3 regions of the Thalassotalea aquiviva genome follow, and region 2 is predicted to be linked to each of the others. Evidence: predicted binding sites of a transcription regulator. Region 2 holds the regulator's gene; each other region holds the start of a gene.
The links. The regulator LexA, encoded in region 2, represses DNA repair genes until DNA is damaged. The targets are predictions, from matches to a motif close to TACTGTATNNNNATACAGTA.

Region 1 (8,008 bases), 850 kb from region 2:
CTGCCTTATTGATTTTGACAAAGGTCTCACTAGAGTCTGCCATTAAACCCTAATCAAAAATATTTAATCTTTACCTTTTCACATTTTTGCTGAGTGGGCAAAACCTAGTAAAATTGTATACGCCTAGATTAGTTTCTTTAATTCAAAAATTAAATCCAATGCTTGCTTTGCCGTTAAATCATTTTCATCAATTGCTTTTAACGAGCTCACAACGGCATGCTCTTCGTGTAAAAAGTCTAATTGCGTAGCAGGCTGTGAAGTATCGACTATGGTTGCAGCTTGATGTTTTTCGAGCTCAGATAAGCGTTGTTTTGCTCGCATAATAACCGGTTTGGGCACCCCCGCTAATTGTGCTACTTGCAAACCAAAGCTTTTACTTGCTGCCCCTTCTTGTACCGCATGCATAAAGACAATCGAATCATCATGTTCAATTGCATCAAGGTGAACGTTAGCTAAACCATCAAGCTGTTCAGCAAGCTCGGTAAGTTCAAAATAATGGCTGGCAAATAAGGTATATGCTTTGGTTTTACTGGCCAAAAACTCGGCACAAGCCCAAGCTAGAGATAAACCATCATACGTACTGGTGCCACGACCAATTTCATCGAGTAAAACCAGTGATTGCTCCGTCGCATTATGCAGTATATTAGCGGTCTCGGTCATCTCGACCATAAACGTTGAACGGCCACTGGCCAAATCATCAGAAGCACCGATGCGAGTAAAAATACGATCAACGATGCCAATTTTTGCCGAATCAGCAGGTACAAAACAGCCAACATGTGCCATTAATACGATTAACGCCGTTTGACGCATATAGGTTGATTTACCGCCCATGTTGGGACCTGTGATGATCAACATTCGGCGCTTGTCTGATAACTCAACTGGGTTGGCAATAAAGGCACCTTCCGTAACTTGCTCAACCACCGGATGTCGACCAGCATTGATTTGAATACCACTTTTAAGACTGAATTCTGGGCGCTGATAATTTAAACTCAATGCTCGTTCAGCAAAACAGTTAAGCACATCTAGGCTCGAAATAGCTTCAGAGCATGCTTGTAACTGTGTAATGTAAGGTGATAAGTGATCAAATAACTCATCATACAAACGTTTTTCTAAAGCCAAAAAGCGTCCTTGAGCAGACAGCACTTTTTCTTCATGTTGTTTTAATTCTTCGGTAATAAAACGCTCATTATTTTTTAGCGTTTGACGTCGGATATACTCTGTCGGCACTGTATCAGATGCGTTTCGACTGATTTCAATATAAAAGCCATGGACCTTGTTGTAACCAACTTTTAGGGTCGAAATACCCGTGCGTTCACGCTCTCGTTGTTCCAATTCATTTAAGAAATGAGTCGCGCCTTGGCTAAGATTTCTAAGTTCATCTAATTCTTCATGATAACCTGGTGCAATAACGCCGCCGTCACGAATAAGCACCGGAGGGTTGTCAATAATGGCTTTTGTTAATAAGGTGGCAAGATCGTCAATTGGGCGACAAAGCTTAGCCAATTGTACAATGTATTCTTGCTCGGTTTCATTCAGTAAATGATGCAATGCTGGCAGTTGTTGTAAAGCATTTCGTAAGCGCGCAAAGTCCCTTGGTCGAGCGCTGCGAAGAGCGATGCGCGCAATGATCCGTTCTATGTCACCAATGGCTTTAATAATTTGGTGTAACTCGTCGTTAATATCGTCATCGATAATGGCGCTGATCGCATTTTGACGATTGGTTAATGCTTTAACATCTCTTAAAGGAAAATGTAACCACCGCTTTAAGAGCCTCGAGCCCATCGCTGATGCCGTCTTATCTAATACCGAAGCTAACGTGTTCTCAATGCCACCCGTTAAATTTTGCGTTAACTCTAAATTTCTTCGGGTTGCGGCATCTAAGATAACGCCATTGGCATAATGCTCACATTTAATGCTTCGAATGTGAGGTAAGGCGGTACGTTGGGTATCTTGTACATATTGTATTAAGCAACCGGCTGCACAAATCCCCTGATATTGGTCGGTAATACCAAACCCCTTTAGCTCTTTGGTATTAAATTGTTTGGTTAATATTGAGTGGGCACTTGAATATTCAAACTCCCAATCAGGTCGACGTCGTGTGCCTTTATATGCTTGGGTTAGATGCTGGTATTCAAACGACTCTGGGTATAATAATTCGGCAGGGTTTAAGCGTTGTAATTCAGCTTGGACTTGCTCTTCGGTGTTAGGCTCACAAATGACAAAGCGACCACTGCTCATGTCTAAGTAAGCAATACCAAATTTATCTTTTTGATGGTACAACGCAACCAATAGATTATCTTGTTTATCTTCTAATAACGCTTCATCTGAAACGGTACCAGGGGTTACTATTCGAACGACTTTTCGCTCTACCGGCCCCTTGCTGGTTGCGGGATCGCCAATTTGTTCACATATTGCAACGGATTCGCCCATTTGTACTAGGCGAGCTAAGTAATTTTCAACGGCATGATAAGGAACGCCAGCCATTGGAATTGCGTTGCCACCCGATTTCCCCCGTGCGGTTAATGATATATCGAGTAAATCAGCGGCTTTTTTCGCATCATCATAGAATAACTCATAAAAATCTCCCATCCGATAAAACAGTAAGATGTGTTTAAATTCGGCCTTTATTTTTAGATATTGGCGCATCATCGGCGTATGGTTGGTCTGTGAATACGGATCCGTGCTCATGCTATTTTTTATGTCTCTATTGTCATTATTGGGACTGAAAATGGTTAAGGTATTCTTATTGTTGAATAATTACCGCTTTTTTTTAATGATTTTTAGCGAATAAAAATTGCCATTGCCCAAGGTTATTTTAATGGTAAAATGATAACATCATTGACCAGTAAATTGTTAGTATAACCTTTTCTAATTACGATAAAGCATGGCTGTTTTACAAAACTTTAAATACTGTTCAAAGTACTGGTTAAAACAATCAAATCAGACTATGGAAAACAAAATAAAAAATAAATATTGGTTATAAAACAATGGTTTAAATTGGTTTTTTTAACTTGATTTTATTATCCAGCAAAAAAACAGTTGATACTGTACGATTATACAGTATACTGGCCTTATTAACACGACATCAGATCAAATTTTTTGGAGTTTTTAATGGACGCAAATAAAGAAAAAGCGTTATCAGCAGCCTTAGGACAAATTGAGCGCCAATTTGGTAAAGGTTCAATTATGAAGTTAGGTGATAACCGCAGCATGGACGTTGAAACCATCTCTACCGGTTCTTTAGCTCTTGACGTAGCACTTGGAGCAGGTGGCTTACCTATGGGTCGTGTTGTTGAAATCTACGGTCCTGAGTCAAGTGGTAAAACAACCTTAACACTTGAAGTTATTGCAGAAGCACAACGCAACGGTAAGGTATGTGCGTTTGTTGATGCTGAGCATGCTCTAGACCCTATCTACGCCGAAAAGCTTGGTGTAGATATTAACGAATTATTGGTTTCTCAACCTGATACTGGGGAACAAGCACTTGAAATCGTAGATATGTTAAGTCGCTCGGGTGCGGTTGACGTGATTGTGGTTGACTCTGTTGCAGCACTTACCCCAAAAGCTGAAATTGAAGGTGACATGGGGGATAGCCACATGGGTCTACAAGCCCGTATGCTGTCTCAAGCAATGCGTAAATTGACCGCTAATTTAAAACAAACCAATACCATGCTTATTTTCATCAACCAAATTCGTATGAAAATTGGTGTGATGTTTGGTAACCCTGAGACAACCACGGGTGGTAATGCACTTAAATTCTACGCCTCAGTTCGCCTTGATATTCGTCGTATTGGCGCCGTTAAAGAAGGCGATGAAATTACGGGTAACGAAACTCGAGTGAAAGTGGTTAAAAATAAAATCGCACCACCATTTAAACAAGCCGAATTTCAAATTCTATATGGCACTGGCATTAACAGCTTAGGTGAATTAATTGACCTAGGTGTGAAGCATAAGATGGTTGAAAAAGCCGGTGCATGGTATAGCTGTAATGGTGAACGTATAGGCCAAGGTAAAGCGAATGCGACTAAATACCTTGCAGAACATCCTGACATGGTGAAAGACCTTGATGGTAAATTGCGTTCTTTGTTATTAACCACTGCCAAGGTTGAAGCTGAAGCAGAACAAGCACCTGTTGATGTAGAATAGTTTTTAAATCACATTAATAGATAAAAAAACAGACGCTATTGCGTCTGTTTTTGTTTACCCGATTAACGATAAATCGCCTAGAGATTAGTTACTGGGTTAAATTGCTCTAATGCGAAAGTTCTTACCTTTGAGTTTACCTTCACTGACTTTTCTTAATGCGGTTTTAACCACCTTGCTCTCAACCGCGACATAGGCTTTCATATCAAAAACGTGGATCTTACCAATTTGAGTGCCATTAATGCCGTTGTTGCCGGTTAATGCGCCAACGATATCGCCAGGGCGTACTTTTTGCTTTTTACCACCGTCAATCTGTAATGTTGTCATTTTAGGTTTAAGCGGTTGTTGACTTAAGATCGATTGCTCGGGGACTTGCTGAGGTTCGACTACCATATTCTGGTAGCTTTCTATGCGACCCAAGCGACCATAGTCTTGATCGGTAAAAATGGAACAGGCGATGCCGTTTGCGCCAGCGCGACCCGTGCGACCAATACGGTGCACATGAACTTCGGGATCTGGGGTTATATCAAAGTTAATGACGGCATCTAATTCGTCAATATCTAGACCTCTTGCCGCCACATCGGTTGCGACCAAAATCAACGAGCTGTTATTGGTAAACTTGACTAAAACTTCATTACGTTCACGCTGATCCAAATCGCCATGTAAGGCCAAAGAGCTAAAGCCGGCGGCTAAAAGTTTGTCATTGACCGCTTGCACAGCGCGTTTAGTATTACAAAACACGATGGTTGAGGTCGGGGCAAAAGACAATAGTAACCTATGCAGGGCATCTTGGCGGTGCGCTTCATCATTGACATGATAAAAGCTTTGCGCGATCGCGCTTTCTTGATGTATCGAAGTGACTTTTACATGCTGTGGATTTTTTAAAATGCTCGCACTGATTTTGTTTATTTGCTCTGGAAACGTAGCACTAAATAACAAGGTTTGGCGAGAGTCTGGACAATGATGAACAATAGCATCAAGGGCATCCATAAAACCCATTTCTAGCATTCGATCTGCTTCATCTAACACTAAAGTATTAAGATGTTGCAAATCTAATCGACCTTTACTTAAGTGATCTTCAATTCTTCCTGGGGTGCCAACAATAATATGGGCACCGTGTTCAAGCGAGCCAATTTGAGGGCCAACAGGTACGCCACCACAAAGGGTTAATACTTTTATGTTGTGAATACCTCGCGCTAAATTTCGGATCTCTTTAGCCACTTGATCAGCAAGTTCACGAGTTGGACATAAGACTAACGATTGAATACGAAATTTTTTAACGTCAAGGTGGTGCAATAAGCCCAAGCCAAAAGCTGCGGTCTTACCGGAACCCGTTTTCCCTTGGGCAATGAGATCTTTGCCTTCGAGGATCAGTGGCAAGCTCTTTGCCTGTATGTCTGTCATGGCGTCAAAGCCGAGGGTTTTTAGGTTATCTGCAAGAGCTTTTTTAAGGGCAAGTGAAGAAAAGTCGTGTGAAGGCAATGTAATGACCTGAATTAATAAGTATGATGAAGGCTTATTGTAGCAGTTAATAGAAATGGGATATAGACAAGTGTATGGCTTTAGTGGCAATTTTGGTCGATGTACAAAACATCTACTACACAACAAGAGATGCTTATGGGCGAGCGTTTAATTATCGTCGCTTCTGGCAATACATGATAAATCAACATGAAGTAGTGATTGCCAACGCGTATGCGATTGCCAGTGCAAATGATGGGCAGCATAAGTTTCAGCAAGCCTTAAAGCACATCGGCTTTGAGGTGAAATTAAAACCCTATATTCAACGTCAAGATGGCAGTGCCAAGGGCGATTGGGATGTTGGGATCACCATTGATGCGATTGAAGCGAGCGCCAAAGTAGATAAAGTCATTTTACTCTCAGGTGATGGCGATTTTGATTGTTTAATGCATCACTTACGCGATAACAAGGGGATCACCACCCAGGTCTTTTCGGTTGCAACGTTAACGGCAGCGTCGTTAATTGCATCGGTAGATGAATACCAGCCGATAGGGCCTGATTTATTACTCTAAAGCCACTTGCCCACGCGAAAGTGTTTCTAAAATGCTGTACAAATACATAACTAATAAGGTCAGTGCAGCAACAATGGAAAATAACCAAGTACCAGATAAAAGATCAAGAATAATGCCCCCACCAAGCGGGGCTAAAGCATAGCCAAATTCATAAAAAGAGGCCGCACCAAAATACGCACCGCGCAAATGATTCGGGGCAATTCTGTCGATATGAACATTCATCGTAGGAAACAATATGGCTTCTGCTAGGCTCATCACCACAATTGCACCGATAAATCCCCAAAACCAAGTAAGTGGGTTAAATGCCAACCAAAGCTGAGAAATAAATAATAATATTAGGCCGATTTGAATACGATTGGTCAGCGTCATCTTTGACATTAAACGCAGCAGTACAAATTGACTGCTGATAATCACCAGCGCATTGGTAAAAATCATTGATGAAATTAAGGTCAATAATTCAGGCACTTTGGCACGACTTAAATATTGCACCAAAGATGTGTCCATTTGTGCATAGATAAACATGCATAGGATGTTTGCTAGGATCAAGCATTGTAACAACCGATCTTGTAAAAGTACCGTCATGGTCGTCTTGATGGTGCTATTTTGCAAAGCGCTCTCGCATGGTTCACGGTGATTTGTGTTCTTCTTTGCTTCCAGTATGGGCTGGGTTTTAAATCCCCAATGCAAAAAAAACAGCAACAGAGCAAAGGCGACAGCGGTAATGTAAAAGCCCTCTTGCTTGGCGGTAATACCAAGCCACACACCAATAATAGGACCAATTGCGCAACCGGCATTAATAATAAAATATAAGGCCTGCATCGCTAATTCACGAGTTTGTGGTTGCTCAATAATATCGCCAATAAGAGCTGAAATTAGCGGCCGCCATAATGAGGTGGCTATTGAACAAAGAGTAATAACAATGGCATAGGATAATATGGTATCGGCCTTGGCCAGCAGACAAAACGATACTATGTACAAAATACCACTAAAATAAATTAACTTGCGACGACCAATTCTATCTGACAAGGCGCTTCCTAAGAAGCTAACTACAACCGAGACCAAAGCGGCGTTGGTTAAAATCAAGCCAACTTCGGTCGCTGACAGAGCAAATTTTTGGTATAGAATTACGGCTAAGAAAGGCCAAACCATGTAATAACTACCACGGGTAAAGAAAGACCCCAATAATACAACCCACATCAAGCGAGGAAATTGTTTGAGCCGATTTAGGCTAGCGTCGCTTTGCATTATTTTTCTCTTTCCTTAAGGTTTAATTGACACGTAGCTTCTGCGGGGAGCGTAGCCGAGTCCATTGCGGCCAATTTTTTGGCTTAGTCGAGATGATTATTTGAACTAGCATAACCAAAAGCTTTGATTCTGTAAATTGCGATATTGCTACCAAACATCGTAATGAATTAAAACATCTAGACGTCTATACGTTTAGATGTTGACATTTCAAGGTGATTAAGTAGTATTAAAATGGTCTCTAGTAATTGATGCGTATTATGCCAATAAAGATCCCTGACCAATTGCCCGCACTGGCTGTTCTTGCCAATGAAAACATCTTTGTGATGTCAGAGCATCGTGCTGTCAGTCAGGACATCCGTCCGTTACAGGTGGCCATCTTAAATTTAATGCCAAATAAAATCGAAGCTGAAATCCAAATATTACGGATGCTTTCTAACACCCCTTTACAAATCAATATTGACTTTGTTCGCTTACATTTAAATGAATCTAAACATACCCCAAAAGCGCACTTAGACACTTTTTATCGCTTATTTGATGACATAAAGCATAAGCGTTACGACGGTTTAATCATCACTGGCGCGCCTCTTGGC
Region 2 (8,008 bases):
TTGCACCCAACCTAAATTGACCAGTACCTGGTGTCCGCTTAAATTGTCGATAAAGCGTTGAATAACGTGGTAGCCTAATTTGCCTTGATGGGTTTGATTGTCTAGTAATATGGGCTGTTGATTATCGAAACGGCCCTCTAAGCGCACGGGCAAATCGTTGATGTTATCGCCAATGGAGACAATTTGACTCAAGCTAAGGGGCTGTGTTGTCGTGAGTTCTGAAATTTTTTGCAGACGCTGTTGTTTATCATCTGAACGCGATAACTGCCAAAATCCAAGCTTGATTAATCCTAAAAAAATAAGCATGGTAAATAGTATCCATGGCCATCGCCAACTTCGAACCAGATGCATTAATGTGAACTTGGTGTTTAAATCATTCATAAAATCATCTTTAAGATGTACAGCTTTAGCCTTTGCAACATTTACTAACGGAGACTTCGGTGGAAATCTATAAAATTGTCATTTTAGTGGCACTGGCATTCATGATTTACAACTTATTCAGAGCGTTATTTATTATGAATAAAAACGATCCGAATAACCCGCCGATGTCTAAATTTATTGGCCGACGGGTCTTGATGTCGGCCATCATCGTATTAATTATATTGCTGGGTATCGTTTTTGGTTTTATTCAACCTAACCCGAGACCCTATTAACCTAGGGTTTTGCTAAAAACCAAAACCCTTTTTTTACAATACGTAAACAAAGAAAAACAGTAAGACCCAGACCACATCAACAAAATGCCAATACCAACTGGCCGCTTGAAATGCAAAGTGATTATCTGGGGTAAAGTGACCCTTAAATACCCGTATAAACATCACAATAAGCATGATAGTTCCTAAGGTAACGTGCAAGCCATGAAAACCGGTTAACATATAAAACGTATTGCCATAAATACCACTGGCCAGTGTTAAACCCATCACGGAATAAGCGTGAATATACTCTTCCACTTGTAACACTAAAAACGCCACACCCAGTAAAATGGTTAAGCCTAACCACGCTTTTAATGCTGCGCGTTTATTTTGCTCCAATGCGACATGAGCAAAATGCGCAGTAACCGACGAACTAAGCAGCAAAATGGTGTTATACAAAGGTAAACCACCCCATCCCATCGCTTCTGTTGTGGTGCCGTCTGGGGTTTTGGTTAAGGGCCAAGCGGCCTGAAATTCTGGCCATAACACTTGAAAGGTTTCTAAGTTATTACCAGCACCGCCTAACCAAGGCACGGCGATCACTCGGGCGTAAAATAATGCGCCAAAGAAGGCGGCAAAAAACATCACCTCAGAAAAGATAAACCAGCTCATCCCTTGACGAAATGAATTGTCCATTTGAGCGCTGTATTTACCTGCCATAGACTCGTCAATTACATTGCCAAACCAGCCAACAACCATATAAATGACTAAGATAATACCGGCTAATAATACCCAGCCACCAAAGCCACCTTGTTGATTTAAATTGGCGACATAATCTCCAGCGCCAACCGCGATTAGAAACAGGGCAATGGCACCAATAATCGGCCAACGACTTTGCGCGGGTACGTAATAATTTTCATGTTGTTTTGTCGTCATCGCTTTCTCCTAAGCAATACCTGTAGCCATTATGAATCTTTGTCTTTGGTTACGTCATAAAGGGTGTAAGACAAAGTTAACTCAGTGATATCTTCGGGCAATTCGGGATCCACATAAAACTGCAAAGGCATCCACACATCTTCATTTATTTTGAGCGGTTGCTGGTTAAAGCAAAAACATTCAATTTTTTGAAAATAATTGGCCGCGATCCCTGGTGATACCGAGGGAATAGCTTGTCCGATGGCATCTCTTTTAGATTCATTTTTGGCGTAAAATTTTATAAATTTCATTTCACCTGGGTGCACTTTTATGCTGTTCATTTCAGGCTTAAAAGCCCATGCCGCACCTTGTGCCGTGCGGCTAATAAATTGGACAGTAACCAGACGCGAGGTATCAACACCGTCGGCCGTATAGGTTGTTGCCGTGCTGGCGGTTTTGCCATTTAACCCGGTGATTTCACAGAACACATCGTATAAAGGAACCAAGGCAAAACCGAAGCCAAACATCGCCACAACGGTAACCACCAATTTGGTGACCGTTTTTTTGATTTGCTGATCTTGGTTTTGTTGCCGAGGTTCTTTTGTGCTCATAACCCTTCCTACTTAACCACTGGTGGGGTGCTAAAGGTGTGGTATGGTGCTGGCGAGGCGACCGTCCACTCTAAGCCTTCAGCGCCTTCCCAAGATTTCGCTTCAGCTTTCTTACCGCCTTTGATGCACTTAATTACCAACGCTAGGAAGATAAGTTGTGACAAACCAAATAAGAAGCCACCAATACTGACCCACTTGTTAAAATCGGCAAATTGTAAGGCGTAATCTGGGATCCGACGTGGCATACCGGCTAAGCCTAAGAAATGCATCGGGAAAAACAGAATGTTAACGGAGATCAAAGAACACCAAAAATGCCAACGGCCCAAGGTTTCGCTGTACATATGACCGGTCCATTTCGGTAGCCAGAAATAACAGGCCGCATAAATTGAAAATAAAGAGCCAGTCACCAGTACATAATGAAAATGGGCAACGACAAAATAGGTATCATGGTATTGGAAATCGACTGGGGTCATGGCCAGCATTAAGCCAGAGAAACCGCCAATGGTGAATAGAATCACAAATGCGATAGAAAACAGCATCGGAGTTTCAAAGCTAATCGCACCCCGCCACATGGTGGCCACCCAGTTAAAAACTTTAACCCCAGTGGGCACCGCAATGAGCATGGTGCAGTACATGAAGAATAACTCACCGGCCAATGGCATACCGGTGGTAAACATATGGTGCGCCCAAACAATAAACGATAAGAATGCTATCGAAGACGTGGCGTACACCATAGAGCTGTAACCAAACAGTTTTTTGCGTGAAAACGCTGGAATGGTTGTGGAAACAATACCAAAAGCAGGCAAAATCATGATGTACACTTCAGGGTGACCAAAGAACCAGAAGATATGTTGGAACAATACCGGATCGCCACCACCTGCAGCATCAAAGAATGAGGTGCCAAAGTAAGTGTCGGTTAAGACCATGGTGACCGTACCGGCTAATACCGGCATTACCGCAATCAATAAGTAAGCGGTAATAAAAAACGTCCAAACAAACAATGGCATTTTCATGTAAGTCATGCCAGGGGCACGCATATTCATAATGGTTACAACAATGTTTATTGCCCCCATAATGGATGAAATCCCCATAATATGAACGGCAAAAACGAAAAATGCGGTCGAACCGTTTGAATAGGTTGTTGATAGTGGTGCGTAAAAGGTCCAGCCAAAGTTAGGACCACCGCCTTCTAAAAACAAAGACGCCAATAAAATACTAAAGGCAAATGGTAAAATCCAAAACGACCAGTTGTTTAAGCGAGGCAGAGCCATATCTGGAGCTCCGATCATCATCGGTAACATCCAGTTAGCTAGACCGGTAAAGGCCGGCATAATGGCACCAAAAACCATGATTAAGCCATGCACTGTGGTCATTTGGTTAAAAAAATCTGGTTCTACAATTTGCAATCCAGGCTGAAAAAGTTCCGCTCGAATGACCATTGCCATGGCACCGCCCGTAAGCAGCATAATAAAAGAGAACCATAAATATAAAGTACCAATGTCTTTGTGATTGGTGGTATATAACCAGCGCTTGATGCCGGTCATTTTATGATCATGATGTTCGTCATGATGTTCTAATGAATCAGTAGCCGTTGTCATTATCATTCCCCTTACTTATTAACTACCGCGCTGGCTTGAACCACATCACCGGTGTTATTACCCCAAGCGTTACGCTCGTAGGTGATAACCGCAGCCAATTCTTGTGGCGTGAGTTGGGCTGCAAACCCTAGCATCGAGGTGCCGGCTTTACCGTTGGCAACAACACTGATGTGTTCTGAAACTTTGTCAGGATCAATGGCGATGGCACTGCCTTTTAGGGCAGGGAATGCTGGTGGCATACCAAGTCCAGTGGCTTGATGACACATAGCACACTTCGCCATGTACACTTGCTCACCTTTGCTCATTAGCTCGTCCATTGGCAAATCAGCAAGTGACGCTTGCTCACTTGCTGGTGGCTCTGGTGTTACTGTGGACTGGGAAGTTGAGGTCGCTGGGACCACGGTTTCTGCAGAAGCTGGAGTTGCACTACCGACTAGGGCATTAACGTCACTGGCTTGTACCATATCACCGGTGTTATTCCCCCAAGCGTTACGCTCGTAAGTCACTACAGCGGCAATTTCTTTTAAGGTTAATTGCTTGCCGTATGCTTGCATCCCCGTGCCCGCGCGCCCATTAACAATAACGTCAATGTGTTCAGACAACTTGTCAGCATCAATTGTGACCGGACTGTCTTTTAAGGCAGGGAAGGCGGGTGGTAAGCCTAAACCGTTCATTTGGTGACACGCGGCACAATGGGCGGTGTAGGTTTGTTCACCAAGTTGCATTAACTCGTCCATCGAAAGCGACGCATTTAAAGACTTCGCTTCTTCGGCTGCGGCTTGTGCCTTGGCAATTTTTTGTGCATTAACCCAAAGCTCATAATCTTGTTCTGAGCGTACATCAACCACAATGGGCATATAACCATGGTCTTTACCACAAAGCTCGGCACACTGGCCGCGATAAATACCAGGCTCGTTAACCTTGGTCCATGCTTCATTAATAAATCCTGGGTTTGCATCTTGTTTAACTGCAAAAGCGGGCACCCACCAAGAATGGATAACATCGTCAGAGGTGATCAAAAAACGTACTTTGCGGTTGGTCGGGATAACTAAAGGCTTGTCGACTTCCAATAAATAGTGCTGGCCTTTATCTGCAAGCACACCTTCACGGTTATCAAATTGCTCTTTGGGTGTTGATAAGACTGAATAAAATTCAATGTCTTGGTCAAAGTATTTGTAATGCCACTTCCATTGCGAGCCAGTCACTTGAATGGTTAACTCAGATTCACTGTTGTCTTCCATTTTTATTAAGGTGTTCGTGGCCGGCCAAGCCATGGCGATTAATATAATGATTGGGATAGCGGTCCAAAGAATTTCGACTTTGGTGCTTTCATGGAAAGAGGCGGGTTTAACACCTTTGGACTTGCGATGAAAAATCATTGACCAAAACATGGCCCCAAAAACGAGGATACCAATGGCAGTACAAATCCACATGACCATCATATGCAATGAATAGACTTCTTGGCTAACGTCTGTTACCCCTTGGGTTAAATTCAATTGCATGTCGGCCCAAGCTGAGCTGGAAAACAAAGTTCCCAAAAACAGCCAACCTAGGTTACGTCTTTTCACTCGACATCTCCTTTGCTTATTAGCACAGAAAATACAGAAAAAATAACCGATACCTCGATAGCTTTACGCTACATTCGATGCTTCATTTCCGTAACTTATTATTATATTTATGTCTACTTCAACTCTGCTTAAGGCAGTGGCTGAACCTAGTTTTTTATCAACAATTGCTGATATGTCTTCACCCCCAACCGTAATCAAAGCGACCCGTACCAAATTTGGTCGAGCAGCATAAAATGTCCAGTTGTTTTGGCCTTGCTGTTGTTAAACCACCTCAATCGAAAACAAAACTTGGGCAGTTTTGCTGACAAATTTGGTTTAGACAAAAACAAAACGTCAGAGAATGAATCCTTTTTTATGGCATCTAGGGAAAGCCCAAGATAACTTTTGTTTACTTTCCACTCTAGAATTACTTAAATTTTGATCAAGATCTAGTGTTTTGTAATAAAAAGGTTAAATAATTATGGGTTTATTAAATGCGGAAGAAAGAGAGTAAAAACAATAATTAGCAGAGAAAGTAGGAAACATGGTGGGTATAGAGACGGTCCCACCATGATATTAAACAAGCTTAGGCTGGTTACATCCAGTCGGCGTTTCGAATGACGCCAACGGCGATGCCTTCAATATGAAATGCTTGAGTGGTTAAATCGACAACAATCGGTGAAAAATCTTCGTTTTCGGCGTGTAAGTAAACTACGTTACCTTCACGCTTATAACGCTTAACGGTGACATCGTCTTCCACTCGAGCAACCACAACCTGACCATTATGAATGTTGGTGGTTTGATGCACGGCCAGTAAGTCGCCATCTAAGATGCCAATATCTTTCATACTCTCGCCGTTAACTCTTAATAGGTAGTCAGCACTGGGGCGAAATAAATTACCATCAATTTGGTAATGTTGCTCGACATGCTCTTGCGCTAAAATTGGTTCACCGGCAGCCACCCGACCAATTAACGGTAAACCTTCATCTTCTTGCATATGTTCTTCGGCCAGACGAATGCCGCGACTGGTTCCCGGAATAATTTCAATAAAACCTTTTTTGGCTAATGCTTTTAAGTGCTCTTCAGCAGCATTGGCAGATTTAAAACCAAAGTATTCGGCAATTTCAGCGCGTGTTGGTGGCATACCTGTATCAGCGATTTTTTCTTTAATTAAATCGAATATTTGTTGTTGTCGTTTGGTAAGAGGGCGCATAGTTGACCTGTTTATCTGTACAGTGCTAGATACTGTCAGTATATACAGCTAAATAATTATCGCAACAGGTAATTTATGTTTAAATTGGAATTTTGTGTAATCCAGTTTATTTCTAAAATAATCCAAGCAAAATAAACTGAGCCCTATGCTGTCTTAATTTACTGATTGTCTGTTTTGGCTAGCATAGGCAGTTCACTACCAGTGATTAAATTGTTATGTTATACCGGATTAGGCAAATTAACAGGGCATTTTTTTAGCTTAGATTTGACTGATACGTCAAAATTATTTTGTTTTAAATTGCTGATTTTAAAGGGATGTCGCTTTAGTGTCTGGTCTTTGTCATGGCCATGTCGTTTGCTTTAAAACGTTTTTTGTTAAGAATGGAATTCCTCAAAAATAAATTTCAATGCATATAAAAAAGGGTAAGCATGATTATTAGAAAACTTCGGTTACAGAGAGGCTGGACGCAAAGCCAATTAGCTGAAATGGCAGGAGTCACGCCTCGAACTATTCAGAGAATCGAGCAAGGACAAAACCCAAGTATAGAAACATGTAAAGCCCTAGCATCTGTTTTTGAGGTAGATCTTTCAATGATACAACCCAAGGAGACAATGATGAATCACGACGTTAATGTAAAGTCAGATGAACAAAAAGCTATGCTGTATGTGAAACGTGTTAAGGAATTCTATGAATTTGCACTGGTGTATATAGTGTTAGCGCTCGTTTTTTCTATTAAGTTTTATGATGAGCCGAAATTTTATATCCTTTTTGGCGGCCTCGGTGTTGCTTTAATTGTCCAAGGCCTTATAGCCTTTGAAAAAGTGCGTTTTTTTTCCCCCGATTGGGAAAAAAAACTGATTGAAAAAAAGTTAGGGCGTAAATTATAAGAAACCTTTCGTTCCGTTTTTAAGTCGAAGCGAGAACTGTTGACTGGTAACGGTTACCGTTAACTTTTTCTTGTCGCATTTAACGATTTTAAGCGCCTTGCCTGCTTGGTAATAGTGAAATTTGATTGCCCCTTAGAGGGCTTTTTCGTTTTATTAAGGCAAGACAAATTAGCTGCATTTGGTCGCACTGCCAACATGCATATTTGATTTTCAACGTCGCAGGAAGGCGCTTTAAGCGTAAAATATAAGGAAAGTCATTGTAGAAATGTTTGTAAACGCTTTCACATTTCAGCAATACATGTGCATTTGCACACCGCCAGTATTGCTCATATGATGGTAAAAATTTGCTCAATGAATGACTTGGGTAATGTTCGTTTCAACCATTTAGGGATTATGCAACTGCTCGTTGACAAAATACCAACTCGAGTTGCTGGTTTGCAACCGAGTTATTTTTTATGCTCAAAGCTCAATCAGTGACAAAGGAATATAAGCTATGATATTGGCTGAAAAAATTATCAGATTAAGGAAGCAGTCGGGCTGGTCACAAGAAGAGCTTGCAGAAAAAATGCAGGTGTCTCGACAATCAATCTCAAAATGGGAAAGTGCAA
Region 3 (8,008 bases), 720 kb from region 2:
GGATTGGGCCTATTACGCCGAACTAGTACGTCAACGACAATACGATTTAGATGAAAATAAAGTAAAACAATATTTTGAATTTAATCGTGTATTACACGATGGCTTGTTCTACACCATGAACCGTTTGTTTGGCATTAATTTTAAAGCTCGTCCAGATTTGCCCGTTTATCATCCAGACGTAGAAGCTTATGAACTATTTGATGTAAATGGTGACAGTCTTGCTATTTTCTATGCCGATTATTTTGCCCGTGACGGTAAACGAGGCGGAGCTTGGATGTCAGCCTTTGTTGGTCAATCTGGCTTACTTGAACAAAAGCCGGTGATTGTTAATGTAATGAACATCCCCAAAGGGCCTGAAGGCAGTCCGACATTAGTAAGTTATGACAATGTGACCACTATGTTTCACGAGTTAGGTCATGGTTTACACGGCATGTTCTCTGATGTTAAGTACCCAACATTGGCAGGGACCGCGGTGTCACGAGATTTTGTTGAATTTCCATCAACTTTCCAAGAGGATTGGGCCGCGCAACCAGAAATAATCGCAAACTATGCTAAGCACTATAAAACCGGCGAGTCGATTCCAGCGCAATTGCTTGATAAAGTGATTAAATCTCGCAGTTTTAACCAAGGTTTCGATACGCTTGAATATATGTCTGCGGCTTTGTTGGACATGGAATACCACTCAATTTCCAGCGCCAATAGCATTGATGATATAAATGCCTTTGAAGCCCAAGCTCTAGCGAAACACGGCGTCGACTTACCCGCAATTCCCCCTCGTTATAAATCAACTTACTTCTCTCATTCTATGGGCGGTGGTTATTCTGCAGGTTATTATGCCTATATGTGGAGTGAAATCCTTGCCGCAGATGCCTTTGAATTCATTCAAAACAATGGTGGCTTAAACATTGAAAACGGGATTGAGTTTCGAGAAAAAATATTGGCGATTGGAAACTCAAAAAAACCCATGGAAGCCTATAAAGCATTCCGTGGGCAAGAGCCATCGACCGATGCATTATTGATTCGTCGTGGCTTAAAAACCAAACTGTAGTACCTTTGTTGTTACTTGAGTCGGATAAAGCACGTCATTAGGCGTGCTTTTTCACCGTTAAACAACCCAGTTTCGTACAAACCGTACTGCCCTCAAATTTTCTTTAAAATGGCACGATAATGGTGCGATAATAATAGGCCATTTTAACTTATTTCCAACCGGGTAACCATTTTTGCTTATCTTTTAAAATCCGCCAATCGATATGGTATTGGTTGTGGCTATACACGGCTTCTAATACACACAAACTGACTTTTTCGGTTTCATCAAATCGAACTTTAGTCACAATAAAATGCTTTTCTTTATTTGTTGGACTTACCGCTTGCCATTTACTGTGCAATAGTTTTTTGGGGTTGATTTGGTTCATCAAATTTTCGTCGCTTTAAGTAGATTGTAAAAAGCTGATAGACTGCACCATAAGTTGAAATTTGCCTTGTTGTTTTTGCGAAATTAAAAAACCAATTTGGGCGATATCGCTAAATTTTAACGGCGGTGCATCTGTAATGATACGACCTCTAAAGGTGGCAATAAACTCCTGTTGGTGAAAGTTTATTCGTTGCCAAACCCCTTTTTCGGTGGTGAAATTGACCCTGTAGGCAATACCGTCAACGAGGTTATTGGTTCGGATGCGAAACTGATAGGTTTTACCATCGCCTTTAACGAGTAACGAAATTTGCTCACTCGGATGAGATAAGCGCATAGGACGACGCACCGATGCAAACCCACCATAGTTTTCAAGGGATACATAACCAGAAAAAATACCGTTTTGCTCCCTGACCGCAAAATGACTTTGCGACTCCCCACCCATAACCGTATCGTTGATCACAAACCAGTTGTCTTGCTCACTCGATTGGGTAAAAAATATCTCAGACGCTTGCGCAGGGTTTAAAGATGTCATCATCAAAATAACCAATGTATGTAAAAAATTTCGCGACATGTTGGCCTCACAGTTTATTCCCTGCAAAAGTTGCCCATAAATAATCCGTTATCTTTATTGCTATACGCCAATGACACACATATAGATTAGCTTAGACTGAACGAACTTTGGCGTTCATTCACTTAAGATATTTTTGGGCACATTGTAACCCTGTAAATGACAGCATTTTGACGAGAAGTTAAACCATGGCTCAGTACAACAAAATATAGCAACGGCACACGTTGGCATATGCTCAAGATGATCACAGTGCAGTAAATTAAAACATTCGGTGATATCGGGGTTATGAGTTACCAACACTATGCTTTGAAAAGACTCTGGGGTGGTTTTTATGCACTCTAAAATTGCTCTAGCGCCGTGAAAATAAAGTTGCTGTTGGGTGATGACGTCGCTCTTGCAGGCTTGCACAAAAGGCGCTAGCCCTAGGGCAGTTTGCTGCGCTCTCTTAGCAGGACTTGCATACAGAGCTTTGGCATAAATATTTTGTTGCATTAGCCATTGCCCCATAAGTTTAATGCTTCTTTTGCCTCGACTATTTATAGGGCGCTGGATATCGGTTAAGGTTGGATCTTTCCAACTGGACTTTGCATGTCGAACCAAGCAAAAAACATTCATTTTATTGGGCAAGCTTATAAACGACATGTACCTGAGTTTTTAAGGTGATGTGCTCAGGTACAAAAACCCCCTTATTCGGTCCGCCCTCATTGCTCATTAGGGCCGTAAAGTTGTTTTTATCAAAGCCAAATGAGGCAAAAAAATCGGCAAACGTGCGATCTTGGCTGATCCCATAAACAGCATCAACTTTGGCGCCAACGGCAGCGGCTATGTTATCTGCGTTGATCCGCGCGTTATTGCCCGCTTGTTTTATCAGTTCATACTCCAATTGTTGCCGGTCTTTTAAATCAAATTCAGTATTTAGTCTCTCGACATGATCACGATTTAATAAGAAGTCGATAATTTGGGGGAAATTATCTAAACGCTGTAAACTCACTTCAAAGCGCTGAGTGACTTCATAGCCTTGGATGGTAATTTGATCATAGGTGAGATTTTGAGAACGTCTGGCTTGTTTAGCAATACTAAACGATTTAATGTCCTTATCATTGACCCCTTGTTTTAATAACATAAACAAGATTTTATTGGCGGTGTTGTTAACATTATCAAGGGCAGCTTCTGATTCAGCTTCAATGCTAGTAACAACAAAGTTTAATGTTGCTTTGTCGGGTTTAACCTTGATCTCGGCCTGACCCGAGACGGTAATAAAAGGAAATTCGGGTAAAGCATTTGCCATCACGTTAGAGCCGCAAAGCAAAGCACCGACAAAAAATAAAAACCTAATCATACCATCCCCTACTTTAGCTGCTTGTTTAAACCCGCAAACGCATCTCATATGCCATTTACTTATACGTTAACAGCGTTTGGCCACTATAAAATCAATACCAAATTATAAGCATAGCAAAAAGCGCTTCAAGCATAACAAAAAGCCCCGACAATAATGTCAGGGCTTTTGGTTATCAACTTAAGTCAAAAACAATTAACGCTTTGGGATATCTAAACCAAAGTGCAAATAGGCATTATCGCTAACGATACGACCGCGTGGCGTGCGTTGTAAAAAACCTTGTTGAATTAAAAAAGGCTCTATAACATCTTCAATCGTTTCGCGCTCTTCACCAATGGCTGCGGCGATATTGTCTAAGCCAACGGGGCCACCTGAAAATTTATCAATGATCGCTAATAACAATTTTCTATCCATTAAATCAAAGCCTTGGGTATCAACTTCAAGCATGTTTAAGGCTTTTGAGGCGGTATTCTGGTCAGCCTGACCATTATTTTTAATTTCTGCATAGTCTCGTACTCGGCGTAATAATCGATTGGCAATTCGCGGAGTACCTCGAGAGCGCTTAGCCACTTCTAAGGCGCCTTCGGTCGATAAACTGACATTTAGAAAATGAGCAGAGCGACTGACAATGTCCGTTAAGTCTTCAACCTTATAAAACTCTAAGCGCTGGACAATGCCAAATCTATCTCTTAACGGCGAAGTTAAAGCGCCGGCGCGAGTCGTTGCACCAATTAACGTAAACGGGGGTAAATCAAGCTTAATAGAACGCGCTGCAGGCCCCTCACCTATCATGATATCTAATTGATAGTCTTCCATTGCCGGATACAGAATTTCTTCCACCATGGGGCTTAAACGATGTATTTCGTCAATAAACAACACATCGTTTTCTTCAAGATTGGTTAATAAAGCCGCCAAGTCACCAGCTTTTTCCAGAACAGGACCCGATGTCGTACGAATATTTACGCCCATTTCATTTGCCACAATATTGGCTAAGGTGGTTTTGCCCAAGCCTGGTGGGCCAAAAATCAATAAATGATCTAAGGGTTCGCTGCGTTTTTTAGCCGCAGCGATAAAAATATCCATTTGCTCTTTTACATGATCTTGACCGGTATAGTCAGTCAACATCTTTGGCCGAATGGCACGATCGATGGTTTCTTCTTCTCGTGTCATGGTCGGCTGTATCAAGCGGTCGGCTTCTATCATTGTTTACTACCAATAGTTAATAAGATATTCAAAGGCTATATTACAGCATCGATTTTAACGCGTCACGAATAAGTTCTTCGGAGCTTTTATCACTATCAAACACCGATTTCACCGCTTTTTCGGCTTGCATTTGTTTATAACCTAAAGAGGTTAAGGCCGTAATGGCATCGTCTTTGCTGCTGGCGGTGGTGATTAAACTTGGTGCTTCACCAATGTCATCAATAGAAATCGCATGACTACTTGGCATTGGCAACTCTTGCCCCCAATCTTTAAGCTTATCTCGCATTTCAACCAGTAAACGCTCGGCGGTTTTTTTACCGACACCTGGTATTTTTACGATGGTGCCCACATCGTCTAAATTCACACATTGCACAAACTGCCCTGCCGACATATTGGATAAAATAGCCAACGCCAGTTTTGGCCCGACCCCATTAACTTTTATTAATAAACGGAACAGCTTACGCTCAGTTGTATTGGCAAAGCCATAAAGCAATTGTGCATCTTCACGAACAACAAAGTGGGTATATATAACGGCTTCTTGCTCAAGTTTTGGTAAATGATAAAAGCTGGTCATTGGTAAAGTGACCTCGTAACCAACGCCTGCGCATTCAATGACGATTTCGGGGGCTTGTTTTTCGACTAATATGCCGCGTAATCTACCTATCACGATGTATCCTAGGGGGTAAACTTATAAAAGCACACAATAACACTGTATAAATATATAGTAAAGAGGAGGGTAAACAAAAGGAAATAAGATAACGGGGGAATGGATGGGTCACAAAATAACAGCGACAAAGGCTGTAAAAGCTACCGCCAACTTGACCGGTAGCTTAAGCATATTAAAGCACGAACCTAAAAGTCTAAGTTAATACCCGCAAAGAAACCTTTGGCTTCGTATTCAAATGGGATGGTGACATCGCCTAAGTCTTCAATTTCAAGCTTTTGCGCACGATAGCCAGCCAACAAGTCAAAATTTAGGGCGTATGCACCAATTTCATATTTGATCCCAACTTGTAAGTCTGAAATGCTGTTATCGTCGTAACTAAAGCCATCGCCTTTGGCGTATAAAAATAACGGTGTCGCCGGAATCCCCACTTCTAACATGGCGTATGCATGAGGAATAGCACCATCAAATTCTTCTTCAATCAGCTCTTGTAAAATACGGGCATTTTGAAATAGTGATGCACCGACACCAATATCAAATGTTACCAGATCATTATCAAGAATTTCATAGTAAAGCGTAAAATCAATTTTATCGTAGGCTAAGTCAGAAGAATCGACCGTTGAATAACCGGCCTTGATATTTGGCACAAGTGGAATTGGGTGTTCAAACGAGGCCGAAAAAGCGGGTTGGCCTTTATCGCCCATATCGTCACCGGCTAATTCTAGGTTTTGCTTCCAGTAAGTTGCTTCGAATTCAGCGCCCAACAGCATATCGGCTTGAGCTGCAGATGAGGCGACTAAAATCGCTGAAGCTAATAGTAATTTTTTCATAATTTCCCTTTTTATTTTTGTATGTAATTATTATTAACAGCAAGTGGTAAATATTACCGACTTTTGAATCCGTATCTTTTTAATAAATGCAGTGCATTATAGCGTTTTTATAACCAGATAATTTAACCATATTGTTGCTAGAAATGCACAACTAATGAGGTAACATCCGACCTAGGTCAAATCAAATTATCGCAATCGACCTCGAACGGTTTTCTTCGCTTGCCCAGCCATTTTTACTAATGAGTCAAAACTGTGACCGTGACAAATAGCCACCGCTAATGCATCGGCCGCATCCGCTTGCGGTGTGCATGGTAATTTTAAAAACGTGGTCACCATATGCTGAACTTGCTCTTTACTCGCCGCGCCTGTGCCAACGACAGCTTGTTTTATTTGCCTTGCGGAATATTCGGCAACGTCTAGTCCCCGATTTGTTGCGGCCACCATCGCCACGCCGCGTGCTTGCCCAAGCTTTAAAGCGCCGCCTGGGTTTAAGCCCATAAACACTTGTTCTATGGCAAACATATCGGGTTTAAACTGAACAATAAGCTCAGACACTCCAGCAAAAATAATTTGCAAGCGCTTAGACTGATCATCACCGGCACTTAAGGTTTTAATACAACCACTGCCGAGATAATTGAACGTGCGTCCTTTCTTTTCAATCACACCGTACCCCGTTAAACGAGAGCCTGGGTCGATGCCAAGTATTATGCTCATATCAACACAACATCATGTTATTTTTTATACCATAAATAAAAATGGCTGATTATACAATCAGCCATTTATTCTAAATTTTATCAACGCAATAAGGTATTTAACCTTATTTTTCGTCCTCATTTTGCTCTGCGGCAATGGACTGAATACCCAATTCAACCAACTGAGCTGGGTTGGCGTTACCAGGAGCATTGGTTAATGGACAAGCTGCTGTCGTGGTTTTAGGGAATGCCATCACATCACGGATAGAGCTTGCGCCAGTCATTAACATCACGATTCGGTCAAGACCAAAAGCCAAACCTGCGTGTGGCGGTGTACCATAACGTAAAGCTTCAAGTAAGAAGCCAAACTTCTCTTGCGCTTCTTCGTCGCTGATCCCTAAAATTCTAAAGACAGCGGCTTGCATTTGTGCATCGTGAATACGAACAGAGCCACCACCTAATTCACAACCGTTTAAAACCATATCGTAAGCATTAGATAAAGCGCCAATTGGGTTAGCTTCTAGCTCTTCTGGTGTCATATTACTTGGTGCGGTGAATGGGTGGTGCAATGCGTGTAATGCGCCCTTGTCTTCTTCAAACATTGGGAAGTCAACAACCCATAATGGTTTCCACTCATCCGAAACGATACCTAAGTCTTCACCCAATTTAAGACGTAATGCTCCTAAAGCTTCGGTTACCACATTGTAGCTGTCTGCACCGAAGAAGATAATATCGCCTGATTGAGCGCCCGTGCGTTGTAGTAGCTCAGTGACGGCGGTTTCTGGTAAAAATTTAAGGATAGGCGACTGAATGCCTTCCATTCCGGCATCAAGGTCGTTCACTTTCATCCAAGCCAGACCTTTAGCGCCGTAAATCCCAACAAACTTAGTGTATTCGTCAATGTTCTTACGAGAGAACTTACCTGCTCCCCCTGGTACACAAATTACCGACACTCGACCTTTAGGGTCGTTTGCAGGACCAGAGAATACTTTAAATTCTACGTCTTTTAAGATGTCGGCTACGTCAACAATCTCAAGAGGGTTACGTAAATCTGGCTTATCAGAACCGTAACGTTGCATCGCCTCGGCGTAGGTCATGTGCGGGAATGTGCCTAAATCGACGTTCAATAGCGATTGGAACAATTCACGGATCATGGTTTCAGCCACATCCATCACTTGCTCAGCACTCATAAACGACGTTTCTAAATCGATTTGAGTAAATTCAGGTTGACGGTCAGCACGTAAATCTTCATCACGAAAACACTTAACGATTTGGTAGTAACGCTCCATACCCGACATCATCAA

Region 1: recA (recombinase RecA) is a predicted target of LexA. The motif match lies at 3,044-3,063, and genes of this name have one in related genera.
Region 3: ruvA (Holliday junction branch migration protein RuvA) is a predicted target of LexA. The motif match lies at 5,226-5,245, and genes of this name have one in related genera.

Annotation. Positions count from the first base shown of each region.
Region 1 is NZ_CP166961.1:2,173,048-2,181,055, reverse strand. Features, by position in the region: gene mutS (DNA mismatch repair protein MutS) at 124-2,688, opposite strand; gene recA (recombinase RecA) at 3,112-4,146, shown strand; gene dbpA (ATP-dependent RNA helicase DbpA) at 4,243-5,625, opposite strand; gene ACAY00_RS09875 (NYN domain-containing protein) at 5,700-6,173, shown strand; gene ACAY00_RS09870 (MFS transporter) at 6,165-7,418, opposite strand; gene metA (homoserine O-succinyltransferase) at 7,676-8,008, shown strand, end outside.
Region 2 is NZ_CP166961.1:3,027,642-3,035,649, reverse strand. Features, by position in the region: gene ACAY00_RS13560 (SURF1 family protein) at 1-381, opposite strand, end outside; gene ACAY00_RS13555 (DUF2909 domain-containing protein) at 441-653, shown strand; gene ACAY00_RS13550 (cytochrome c oxidase subunit 3) at 687-1,565, opposite strand; gene ACAY00_RS13545 (cytochrome c oxidase assembly protein) at 1,595-2,155, opposite strand; gene ctaD (cytochrome c oxidase subunit I) at 2,164-3,753, opposite strand; gene coxB (cytochrome c oxidase subunit II) at 3,765-5,255, opposite strand; gene lexA (transcriptional repressor LexA) at 5,896-6,513, opposite strand; gene ACAY00_RS13525 (helix-turn-helix domain-containing protein) at 6,942-7,400, shown strand; gene ACAY00_RS13520 (helix-turn-helix domain-containing protein) at 7,894-8,008, shown strand, end outside.
Region 3 is NZ_CP166961.1:2,306,467-2,314,474, forward strand. Features, by position in the region: gene ACAY00_RS10410 (M3 family metallopeptidase) at 1-1,048, shown strand, start outside; gene ACAY00_RS10415 (TIGR02450 family Trp-rich protein) at 1,197-1,412, opposite strand; gene ACAY00_RS10420 (CIA30 family protein) at 1,428-1,946, opposite strand; gene ACAY00_RS10425 (histidine phosphatase family protein) at 2,097-2,594, opposite strand; gene ACAY00_RS10430 (SIMPL domain-containing protein) at 2,596-3,318, opposite strand; gene ruvB (Holliday junction branch migration DNA helicase RuvB) at 3,511-4,518, opposite strand; gene ruvA (Holliday junction branch migration protein RuvA) at 4,559-5,185, opposite strand; gene ACAY00_RS10445 (TIGR04219 family outer membrane beta-barrel protein) at 5,371-6,012, opposite strand; gene ruvC (crossover junction endodeoxyribonuclease RuvC) at 6,199-6,726, opposite strand; gene aspS (aspartate--tRNA ligase) at 6,830-8,008, opposite strand, start outside.